DNA from 2 places in the Bacillus cihuensis genome. Region 2 is predicted to be linked to the other one. Evidence: riboswitches for the same ligand, from Rfam matches in the RefSeq annotation. Region 2 holds a riboswitch; the other holds the start of a gene.
The links. A riboswitch is a leader RNA that binds a small molecule or an ion and turns the genes downstream of it on or off. The one in region 2 is predicted to bind FMN.

Region 1 (5,896 bases), on a different contig from region 2:
AATGGTAATCCATGAGGGGTACGAGCCGAAGCAGCATATGGGAAGTCTCGCAGCTCCTATTTTTCAAACATCAACGTTCGTTTTTGAAAGTGCTGAACAAGGTGAGAGACGATTTGCAGGTGAAGAAGAAGGGTATATTTATTCTCGGCTTGGCAATCCGACTGTAAAAATTCTGGAAGAACGCATCGCCATGTTAGAAGGTGGAGAAGCGGGACTTGCATTCAGTTCAGGGATGGCAGCTGTTTCAGCCGTATTACTTGCGCTAACGAAAGCGGGTGACCATATTATCTGCTCGCAAGGCTTGTATGGCTGTACATTCGGATTACTACATTTAATGAAAGAAAAATATCATATCACACACGACTTTTCAGAAATGCTGACAGAGGAACAAATAGAGACATTAATCAGACCAGAAACAACGTGCATATATGTTGAAACGCCGATAAATCCAACGATGAAAATGATTGATTTAGAGATGGTTGCAAGAGTCGCAAAAAAACACCATATTCAAGTCGTTGTAGATAACACCTTTTCGTCGCCTTATTTGCAGACGCCGCTAGCTTTAGGCTGTAATATCGTGCTTCATAGTGCAACGAAGTATATTTGCGGCCATGGAGATGTAGTGGCAGGTCTTGTCGTGGGGACACAAGAATTTATTAGTAAGCTAGCAATGACAACGCAAAAGGATATCGGTGGTATCATCTCCCCTTTTGATGCATGGCTTTTACTGCGGGGGTTGAAGACCCTGCCTGTCAGAATGGATCGACACTCATTTAATGCTGAAAAGCTCTTCAAAAAACTGAAGCAACATCCAAGTGTTGCAGCGGTCTATTATCCTGGGGATACGGAGCATCCTGACTACAATATTTCCAAAAAGCAAATGAAAGCCGGTGGCGGCCTTATTTCGTTTGAAATCAAAGGTGACAAGCAGGCAGCACAAAAAGTGTTAAACTCATTGCAATTAATTAAGATTGCAGTTAGCCTAGGTGATGCAGAAACACTTATTCAACATCCAGCCACAATGACTCATTCGGCTGTTCCTGTTGAGTCCCGTTTGAAAATGGGGATTACAGATCAACTAATTCGCCTTTCTGTAGGTTTAGAGAATTGGGAAGACTTATGGGAAGATTTGAATGAAGCGTTGAACAGGATAGGAGCTTAATAGAAGAAAGAGGATGTCCCTCCTCTTTCTTCGGGTTATGACTAAGAATAACTCCTATAAAAAATATATTAAACTAACGTATTCCTGTAGGGCCTCAAACAATGCCCTGCATAACACTCAGTAAGTTTCACTGTATCTCACGAATCGGGCTTTTACTGCCTGTTAAGAGTGTGATAAATTTTTTTCACTCTTTTCAACTGTGGCGGAGTTAAAAATTCTTCTCTTTCAGATAATACCCCTATGAAATCTTTCTTATTTTCGGCTGTCACAGCTAATAATGTACTTTCTGCATGCTGGGGGATCTGCTTGGGCAAACATGTTTGCAAATGCTGCAGGAGAAAAGGAAAGATTTTTTCACTACAGATTGGATCCGTTGCAGCAAGCTTTGATAAAGTCAAAATGCCCTTGTCTATCGTAATGACTGATCCATTTTTTATCGTTTGGAAAATAGTTTCAATATGATCCATGATCATATCAGTAGAAATTTCTGCAATGGTAGATAATGCAGTCATGCCACCCCATACTAACCGATTGTTCCTGCTTTTTAATAATTGGACAAAGTTTAGTGCATATGGACTGATTAACTCAGGTTTACACACGCCTATTTCATATGCGACCTTTATACAATCATTTTGGATCTTTTTATCTTTGTTGGACAGGTTTTCAATCACCTCTTTAATTCCATCTAGGTTATTATTTTCAACTAATTCATGGGCTAATTCTATATTTGGAACTTCGTCATTTCTGTTCATTGTGGATGCTAGTTTGTCAATAATACTCATATATTCCCCTCTCTCACTGTTTACTTACTATTTAAGATACCAAAAGGAGTCAGATACTACCATCTGTTCAAGCTATAAATTGCTAATACAGTGTAATATTCCACAAGTGTGGAATACATTATCCTAAACAAGGCGAAGATCTAATTATTACTGGAGCGGGTTTTTTTGTGACGGGGACAGTCATAACCGCTATTGGATCTGCAAAAGTGTTTATCACAAGTACTGATACTGGACTGGAACTCATAGCCAGTCTGTATGATTTGACCTCACTAAGAGAAGAAAACATAACTGAAACGGAAGAAAAGCGTTATTAATTTCCTAGAATGACAATATGATTGCAAAAAATAGGGAATCATAGATGGGATGGAAAATGCAAAAAATCACAAATTATGAGCAAAAATTTACACAAATCTATGTTTAGCTAGTATAATGTAATGAAAGTGTGTTATCGCACTTTTTAAATGAAGCGGAACTATTCCGCTAAATATGTTTGTCCTTCGGGGTCGGGTGTAAATCCCAACCGGCGGTGATGAAGAAATTCTAAGCCCGCGAGCCTGTAAAAAGGCAGGACTTGGTGAAATTCCAAGGCCGACAGTAAAGTCTGGATGGGAGAAGGACATATGGAACTCATTAAATGGCAATAGTGAACCCTTTATTTTGAAAAATTCAAAATGAAAGGCTTATTTGGCTATATGATAAATCCATAATCTCCCTTTAGCTCCTTAGGTCGTCCCTAGGGGGCTATTTGTACATTTTTTTGTCGAAACATCAAAATGAGAAAGAGGGTGAAAACATGTTTACTGGAATTATCGAAGATGTCGGAACGGTCCAATCTTTAAAAAGAGGGATCCAAAGTATGGCCATTACGATTGAATCTCCGAAAATTGTTGAAGATGTTCAATTAGGAGATAGCATTTCAGTCAATGGCGTTTGTCTGACTGTCACTGAGTTTACGAATCATCTGTTTACAGTGGATGTAATGCCAGAAACCGTGAAGGCATCAACAATCAAGCTGTTGAAACCGGGGGCAAAGGTCAATCTAGAGCGGGCGATGAGTGCGCAGGGGAGATTTGGCGGTCATTTTGTCTCAGGCCATATTGACGGCACAGGTACGATTATGAAAAAAGAACAGAAAGAAAATGCGGTTTACTACACGATAAAATTGGCAGAAGGATTAGCGCAATATTGTATTCCTAAGGGCTCTATAGCTATTGACGGGACGAGCCTAACTATATTTAGGATTGAGAAGAATGAGATCACAATTTCGCTAATACCGTTAACATATAAAGACACGATTCTAGGACAAAAAAACGTTGGAGAAGCCGTGAATATTGAAAATGATATGATTGGGAAATATATTGTTCAACAAATTAAAAATACTGGACAAACTACTGGATTAACAGCAAGTTTTCTTTTAGAAAATGGATTCTGATAAAGGCGGTGTTTAGGATGTTTCAAACAATTGAAGAAGCAATCGAGGATTTGAAGGCTGGGAAAATCATTATTGTTGTCGATGATGAAGACCGGGAGAACGAAGGTGATTTTGTCGTATTGGCAGAAAAGGCAACGCCTGACGCCATTAATTTTATGGCGAAATATGGTCGTGGTTTAATTTGCACGACGGTTACGAATGAACTCGCAAAGAAATTAGACCTGCACCCAATGGTTGAGAACAATACAGATTACCATGGAACTGCCTTTACAGTTAGTATTGATCACAAAAGTACGACTACAGGGATCAGCGCGTTTGAACGTTCAACAACGATGCTTGCCCTTTTGGATCATGATTCTACCGCTAATGACTTTAAACGCCCTGGACATGTTTTTCCAATTATCGCTAAAGACGGCGGGGTGCTCGAACGATCAGGACACACAGAAGCTTCCGTTGATCTTGCCCGTTTATGCGGTGCTGAGCCAGCTGGAGTTATATGTGAAATTATGAATGAAGATGGTTCAATGGCGCGTGTTCCAGAACTTCAAATCATTGCCGAAGAACATCAGCTTACATTTATTACGATTGCCGAATTAATTCGCTATCGCAACCAACTTGAATCAAAACATAAAGAAACACCAGAACATGCTTAATTAAATAACATTTTTAGGAGGAATTATAATGGGGAAAAATTTTGAAGCACAAGTAATCGGAACAGGGTTAAAAGTAGGGATTGTTGTCGGCAGGTTCAATGAATTCATCACAGGAAAATTACTTTCCGGTGCAGTGGATGGACTTAAACGCCATGGGGTTAGTGAGGATGATATTGACATCGCTTGGGTACCAGGGGCATTTGAAATTCCGTTGATTACAAAAAAATTAGTGCAAACCAAACAATATGACGCTGTAATTGGGCTAGGTACGGTCATTCGCGGTGCAACCTCACATTATGATTATGTATGTAATGAAGCAGCGAAAGGCATGGCGGCTGTCGGACTTGAATCTGGAACGCCTGTGATTTTCGGTCTACTTACTACAGAAAATATTGAGCAAGCGATTGAACGCGCTGGTACAAAAGCAGGAAACAAAGGTTATGAATCAGCTGTTTCAGCGATTGAAATGGCGAACTTATCTACTTTAATCGGAAAATAAGGAATACGTATAATTGATTGACGGATTGTTCTGTTACATATCGGCTAATTTGCTGATTTAAATATGTATTAGAATCTGAGGGAAAAAGGAGCCTATGGGCTCCTTTTTTCGTGCTTTGAACAAGAGTGACATATAAATTCCGATTCCAACGCAATTATGAGATTTGCAATTTACATGTCGGGATTATATTTTGTGGAAAAGAGATGCTGCTAGAAGCAGGATTACACTGAAAAAAAATAGTTTACCAATGCACCAAGGTTGGTGCAAAAAACCTCCTTATCGAGCATTGCGATCTGAAAATCAAATTTGTGAGCCAGATTGTCCTGATTGCGTGCCAGTATCGATAGTTTTCGCGCGGGAATGATCCCTTTTCGCGCGAGATTTGCGATTTGCGAGCCGGAGCTGATTGATGACTGGGCATTACGCACATTTTGATAGTTAGTCAAGCGTCGATCTAATTTATGTGATTAGCTTAGACTTTTGGGATATGTACAATATTTACAAAATATTCATCTCATTTAATAAGATGAAATGGTATATTAAGGGTATGGAAATATCATTAGTGGGGGGAATCCATATTAAACATTATCTATTTGATCTTCCAGGGGAAAACGGATGGAAAAGATACTTGCTATCATCGCTTATTATATTGGTTTCTCTTATTGCAGGGAGTCTTCTATATGGCATATTGAGTGTGGTCACAGGCCTTCTAAACGGAGATGGCATCGTTTTTGATAATACATCGGGCGAGTTTGTTGGTATGGACCCAACGCTCGATTTATTGTTTATGAATCTAACGTACGTCATTTGGATGCTAGGGATTTGGCTTTCAATCCGGTTTGTACATAAACGGAAACTGAAGACGCTGATTACTGCCAATGATCGAATCAATTGGAAGCAAATCTTCGGTAGCTTTACAATCTATTTTGGTTTAATGATGCTATTAGAGCTCGTTTATCTCTTAATTTTCCCTGAACATTTTGCATGGAATGAATTTGAATTAGGGAAATTTTTATTCCTATTTTTTGTTGTTTTATTGTTAACTCCTATTCAAACGACAGTTGAGGAGTTAATCTTTAGGGGATTTCTCTTGCAGTGGATTGGAAAGATTGTGATCAACCCTATTGTACTAGGAGTCATCATGGCAATCGTTTTCGGATCGTTGCATTTTTTTAATCCGGAAATGGAGCGTTCAGCTATTTGGGTAGGGCTTGATTATCTATTAGTCGGGTTTATGCTGACGTTTCTTGCTGTGAAAATGGGAAGCTCCGAGCTGTCCATTGGTGCACATGCAGCAAATAATATGTTTCTTTTCTGGTTTATCGGTGATCCACAATCTGTAGGTGGGAGTGTTCCTTCACTTACCAC
Region 2 (6,875 bases):
AATAAATAAACTTTCATTTGGCGAAACGGTATGGTAAACAATCTGATACCCATCTTTTGACTCCTGTTTCTTATCTTTTCTCTCTATAACAGATGCTTTCTCTTGAGTTTTTTCAGACTCTATTGGTCGGTTAGCACTAGCAGGTATCGTTTCTGAATCATTCGTTTTTCCCTGCTTTTCTTCCGTCATTTCATTTGATTTTATACCATCCGTGTGCTTTGTTACTTCTACCGTTTCAAAGCCACTTACTAGCTTTTGTGGAGATAATGAAATCGGCTTTTGTTTTTCTAAAAACGGTAAAAGAAAAAATATGGCAATCGGCATGGCAATAAAAAAAGCAGCTAATAGCTTAATTAACAGAAACTTATTCTTTCGTTTTTTTTTCTTTTTCGCTCGTATCTCACTCCTGCTCGGCAAAGGTTTCGAGTTCATGTTTACATGATTTTTTTGATACTCATTTGGTGTATTCTCGGGATTCATCTATCTTCCCTCTTTCTATCTAGGTTCTTTCCTTTTTTCACTTTAATTATTAGCCCTAAAATGAAATCAATCGTGAAATGCATACTAATTGTTACATATAAATTCCCTGTCATTTCAAATATAAAGCCAATAAAAAAACTGACTACTATGATATTAACGAATAAAAATGGGTGAAACAAATAGCGATAATGAACAAGGGCAAAGAGAACACTTGTCCATAGTAAGCCAATATGGGTTTGTAAAACTCCTCTGAACAGAAGTTCCTCACTTACAGCAACCATACTTGCAACAACGGCAACCATCGGGTATGACAAACTCGTGAAGATTCTTTCATTAATTCCCCCGTCATTATAATAAGATTCTGGGAGGAGTTTCATCAACACTAAATCAAACAGAACGACAATGAGTCCTGCACTTACTCCAATATAAATAATTTTCCATTCCGAGTGAAAGATTTTCGTAAAGGATGAAAAATCATCAAATAACCAAAACCCAAGTATGACAGAAATGACCAAAAGCAAAATCTGTGTGAAAAATAACTGCATATGTAGCTCACGATTGCTAAGTCGTCCAATGAGTTCAGCTTGTTTGTTCTTCAATGTTTTTTGCTTCTCCTATCAATATGGCTGCCAATTCTTGCTTCCATGTTTTCTTTAGCGCTCTACCGGCTTGTTCATCATGAGGTAAAATTTCTAATAGCTCTTCTGTCACCACTCCGCAACGATCACAGCATGTTTGATTTTTTTCTGTTAGCATAACATCGAAGTAAGACAGAATATTTTCCCGTCTGCAGTCTTCAACCGCTATCCAACGAAAAAAACGTTCAAGTTTCGTTTGATTTTCAACCCTTCTCGTTTGAGCGATCTGCTTTAACTTCTCAGTTATCAATAATGGCTCTTCTTGTTCAAATTCTTTTACATAATGTGTAATCCATCTCCACTGCACATCTGTCAGTGTAAACTTTTCTCTTAAGTCTATTTCTAGTTTCGGTTCAATATTCCAAATCCCTACTTCATGAAGTGATGCACAAGTTTGTTCAATTTGATAATTTGTTGGCAATTGCTGCTCTACTAAATGTAGTGGTAAACCTTCATCGCCGTCACAATACAATAAAATGGCTACACTTTGCAACCCGTCACGGCCTGCTCTGCCTATTTCCTGTAAATAAGCTTCCATTCCTTGTGGTAAATGAAAATGAATAACCACTCTTACATTATTTTTATTCACGCCCATCCCAAATGCAGAGGTCGCGCATATGATACGTAATTGCCCACGAAGAAACTGCTGCTGGATCAGCATTCTTTGTTCTTGTTCCATCCCCCCGTGGTAATAATCTATATTTTTAACTCCATTTTCCTGTAAAAAGGTCGCAACAGATTCGGCTGCTTTCTTACTCGAAAAATAAATGATCGCTGCGCCATCAAAACTGTTCACCAGTTGCATCAGCCTTTTTAGCTTTTCATCATATGAAGAAAATTCCTCGACCATATAGGCAATATTACTACGATCCACTGAAGTAATGACTTCTTTTGGTTGCTCAAGCTTTAGTTTGTCTTTAATATCTGTTTGAACCGTTTTTGTAGCGGTGGCCGTTAATGCCAACGTAAGCGGATTGTTCAATATACTCCTTACATTTCCTAAGTTCAAGTAATCCGTTCTGAAATCATACCCCCATTGCGAAATACAGTGCGCTTCATCAATGACGAATAATCCAATCTCAAGCTTTTGCAATCGCTCAATGATACGCGGAATTGCAAGCATTTCTGGTGATAAGTAAATGAAGCGATACGAGTCTAAATGCTCAATTGCTTCCCTTTTCTTTTCATAGGTTAAAAATGAATTCAATGTGATTACGCTTTTTTCACCTCGCATTTTTAGTTGTTCCGCTTGGTCCTGCATAAGGGATAGCAAAGGTGAAACGATTAAAACCGATTTTTTTAATACATAAGCTGGAAACTGGTAGCATAATGATTTCCCAGAACCAGTCGGTAGCATGGCTAATGTATCTTTCCCTCTTAGAAGCGACTCGATAACTTCTTTTTGGCCGGGTCGAAACGTGTTAAAGCCGAATTGCTTGAGTAAAATGTCTTCTAAGTTCATGAATCATCACCTACTTTCGCCAGGACAAGACGAATTTGAAAATAGCTAATTTCACTATTGTCCACGATTTCTTTAATAGCTCGTAATTGTTTCGTTCGGCTCGTTTTAGAAGCTACTCTTATTTCTTCAGCAATTTTTGGAGTCATAAAGCGTGAAATATTAAACTGAGGATCAGAGTAAGCTAATTCCACAATATGATCTTCAATTGTACTTCGCTTCAATTTTCTAATATAGGAAATCTCTTCTAATGATTTTCCTGCTTTTAAATACTTTAATGTCATCTGTGTCGAGTTCGTTAACTGAATATGAGAATTGCCTTGAATATCTTTACCCACACTATTTAAATAAGGATATTCCCCGGATGTGTCATCCATTTTTTGTAACATAAAATGAATTGTACCGAGAAATAAGTACCGTACATGCCACTCGTCATCATCTAATTCTTTGGCGATTTGCGAATAAGTACTTCCTATGCGATCAATACCTGTTAATCTTTTTACAAAAATATCTCTTTCCTTTTCTGGTCTTTTCTCTAAAAGCATCGATAATTCATCAAATAAATGTCGGCCAATTTCCGCTCGATTTTGTCGATTTAGGGCTAGATACCGCTTGACCCATGTTTGGGTTTGAAAATTCCGTTGAATCGGATAAAATCGATTTTGCTTGTGAATAATATGTGATATAGTTTGAATAAGAAGGCTTAATCTACTCCAATACGTTTGGGTACGATTTTGAAATCTAAATCCATTCAAAGTTTCTGGAAATGGGTACTTGTCCAGATGTTGTTTTAACAATTCCTGACCGATTGAGGTTATCATATAATAGCCATTCTGAGATAAAGTACTAATCAACCCTGATTGAAGCAAATAATCAACAGTTATTTCAAGCTGTCTTCTTGTCAAATCAGGTAGTGTACCTAACAGCTTGGTTAGTCCAAACAGATGAACATCTTGAATCGTTTGAGACGATTTTTTCCCCTTTAGCATATGCAAAATAGCGTAAACGGAGCGTTCTCCATTAATAATACGAATACAATCGAGTACGATCATGTCAAAGTAATTTTGCATGTATTATATTCACAACCTTGTTATAATCTTTGTTACCATTGTACCAAATCATTGAAGTTTATAGGTCATGAAACCCGATTGATTTATAAAAAATGAGCATTTTTTTGTAAATCAATCGGATTTATATCACAAATGCATATTTTAATTTGACAAGACCTAGTACAAATAGTGTTTTCATTACATTTATATTGAAAATTTCTACATTCAGTTTTACAATAAGGAAGTATGAATACATGAAACAATTTAGAAGTAGAAAAGTTCGGATTTACCGGGAGGAGTTTTGTAATGGCTAAATATACAATCGTTGACAAGGATACTTGCATCGCTTGTGGTGCTTGTGGAGCTGCGGCGCCTGACATTTATGATTATGATGATGAAGGCATTGCTTTCGTTATACTAGATGATAATGAGGGAACAGTTGAAGTTCCTGATGTTCTTTTAGATGATATGATGGACGCATTTGAAGGCTGTCCAACAGATTCCATCAAAATTGCAGATGAACCATTTGATGGGGACGCTACTAAATTTGAGTAATAATTAACTTGATATTCAAAGAGCTATCCTTAAAGGTCTGGCCTCTACTAATTCTAGGTATGAGGTCCGATCTTTTTTTACGGGATAGCTCTTTTTACTGCATCTATAAAAAAAGATGAAGGTATCTCAAAAGAGTCAGACCCTTTTGAGATACCTTCATCCTTTTTCAACTATTCACTTCAAACATTGTGTGATAATGCTTGTTTTTCAATCCACGTTTTCATTCTTATATAAAGCAGCGTAAATACGATGGTAATCAATCCACCCTTCAAAATGTTGAATGGAAGGATTGCAGTTGTAACAAATTGTCTTGTTTCCTGAGATGACATGGCATCCCAGTTCATAAATAACGTATACGCCGGAAGAATCACATAATAATTTAGCACACTCATAAACAATGACATGATAATAGTACCCATAACTAAAGCAATTGTCATACCGTGTTTTGAATTTAACATCTTAAAAATATAATATGTTGGCAGAACGAATAATACCCCAGCAACAAAGTTAGCAATATGTCCTACAGGAACGCCCGTCGGACTTCCAATCATAACAAAATCCAATACGTTTTTAAGCAATTCAACAATAATCCCTGCAACAGGACCGAAAATAAGCGCAGCTATTATCGCTGGAATATCGCTAAAATCAATCTTTAAAAATGGTGGTAAACCTGGGAATGGAAAATTCAATAACATTAACACATAAGAAATACTCCCTAACATCGCCAAAATTACCAGTTTCTTTACATTGTACACCTTCATAGATCTCTCTCCTTCTTTTTTGTGATCTACCCCACGAAAAAGAGGATTGGTTCCATCGAAATGATTTGCATCCATTAAAATACCCTTTAATTCAAAGAACTAAAGGGAGCTTTAAAGGTATCAGCAAATAAACGTTCAAGTCATGTGAATTTGAACATTTCTCAAGAGACCTCCATCTTCTCCCATCCAGACTATACTGTCGGCTTTGGAATCTCACCAAATCAACCCGAAGGTTCGCGGGCTTTGAAGATTTACTTCATCACCGCCGGTGGGGAATTACACCCCGCCCCGAAGATAGACCTATTCAATTTTTTTCGTATCCGAAAAAGTAATTAACCAGTACGACATAAGTAAAAGTTTATGTGATCAGATTAGCATCCTTTACCTATCTTAAGATTGATAACAAGCTGCTACTAATCTATTTCACATCCATTCTCACATATTCATACTATCTTAATTGGTATTAATTTATCATTGAACGTAAAAAAAAGCAAGGATTTAAATTTGCAATATGACTAAATAAGTGATAAATGATAAAAACCTTGTTCGTTTTACTTGAGAAACATCTAATTTACTTATTAAGTGATACTTCAATTAGTGAGGGGTTTGACTTTCCGTTAATGCGGGATATAATCTTTTTCTTGCTTTTTTATTTCTACCAAACCACATTATTTTTAGAAACACTAAAGATTTACATATTTTTTACATCTATCTCAAATTGACACTCGTATACCCATCCTGTAAAATTAACTGAAAATTAAGTGAATTATACAGGATGGGTGGTGTTTGGTTTTGTACCAGATTTTAGTGGCAGATGCAATTAAACCAGAAGGGCTCGGACCATTATTAGAAAGTCCAAAGGTCCATCTCATTGAAAAAACAGTAGTAGAAGCAAAACATCAACTTCATGAAATCGATGCAATTCTTGTTAGAAGCGCAACCACTGTGACTGAAGAATTAATTTCTTCTATGCCAAATCTGAAAATCATCGCTCGGGCTGGGGTCGGAATCGATAATATCGATGTCCCCGCTGCTACTAAACGCGGTATCGTCGTTGTCAACGCACCGGACGGGAACACAATCTCGACAGCTGAGCACACTTTTGCCATGATGGCTGCTTTAATGCGCCATATCCCTCAAGCTCGAGCTTCACTTAAGAATGGAGAATGGAAACGATCTTCATTTATAGGAACAGAGCTATACGGAAAAAATCTAGGAATTGTCGGAATGGGTAGAATCGGCAGTGAAATAGCTAAACGCGCCAAAGTTTTCGGCATGGATGTGCTCGTCTATGATCCATTCTTAACGTCTGATCGAGCGAAGAAAATGGGTGTGACATCGCTTGAGCTGGCAAAACTATTAACCTTGGCTGATATTATAACGGTACATACCCCTCTTACACCAGAAACCAGAAACCTAATTAATAAAAAAAATTTATTAACATGCAAAAAAGGGGTATATCTATTAAATTGCGCTAGAGGCGGCATTATAAATGAAGAAGATTTGTACGAATTAATTATTAAGGGGCATATTGCTGGAGCTGCCATTGATGTTTTTGCAGAAGAACCACCACTTGGACATCAGTTACTCGAACTTGATTCAGTTATTGCAACACCTCACCTTGGGGCATCAACGAAAGAAGCCCAATTAAATGTAGCGACCCAAGTTGCCCAAGAAGTTTTATCTTTCCTTAATGGTAATCCTGTCACGAGTTCTATCAATCTTCCTGCGATATCCAAAGAAGTTTTTGCTAAAGTCCAACCTTTTTATGAACTAATAAAACAGATGGGCTCTATTGTCAGTCAAAGTATGCCTGAGGGAATTCATGAAATTACGGTGAATTACGCAGGTGAAGTGTTGGATTTTGATACAAGTATATTAACAAAAAGTTTGTTATCTGGGTTCTTTAAGTCTAGATTAGATGTGCCCGTCA

Region 1: another riboswitch for FMN. It lies ahead of ribE (riboflavin synthase); the one in region 2 lies ahead of V179_RS0111550 (ECF transporter S component).

The regions. Positions count from the first base shown of each region.
Region 1 covers NZ_AYSD01000010.1:248,164-254,059, forward strand. The annotation lists gene megL (methionine gamma-lyase) at 1-1,162, shown strand, start outside; gene V179_RS0101110 (hypothetical protein) at 1,315-1,944, opposite strand; gene V179_RS30920 (hypothetical protein) at 2,112-2,258, shown strand; FMN riboswitch at 2,434-2,565, shown strand; gene ribE (riboflavin synthase) at 2,738-3,376, shown strand; partial or broken gene ribB (3,4-dihydroxy-2-butanone-4-phosphate synthase) at 3,394-4,011, shown strand; gene ribH (6,7-dimethyl-8-ribityllumazine synthase) at 4,058-4,528, shown strand; gene V179_RS0101130 (CPBP family intramembrane glutamic endopeptidase) at 5,076-5,896, shown strand, end outside.
Region 2 covers NZ_KI632495.1:1,170,597-1,177,471, forward strand. The annotation lists gene V179_RS29115 (LysM peptidoglycan-binding domain-containing protein) at 1-480, opposite strand, end outside; gene V179_RS0111530 (CPBP family intramembrane glutamic endopeptidase) at 477-1,079, opposite strand; gene V179_RS0111535 (RecQ family ATP-dependent DNA helicase) at 1,060-2,580, opposite strand; gene V179_RS0111540 (helix-turn-helix domain-containing protein) at 2,577-3,647, opposite strand; gene V179_RS0111545 (ferredoxin) at 3,933-4,181, shown strand; gene V179_RS0111550 (ECF transporter S component) at 4,361-4,942, opposite strand; FMN riboswitch at 5,113-5,242, opposite strand; gene serA (phosphoglycerate dehydrogenase) at 5,735-6,875, shown strand, end outside.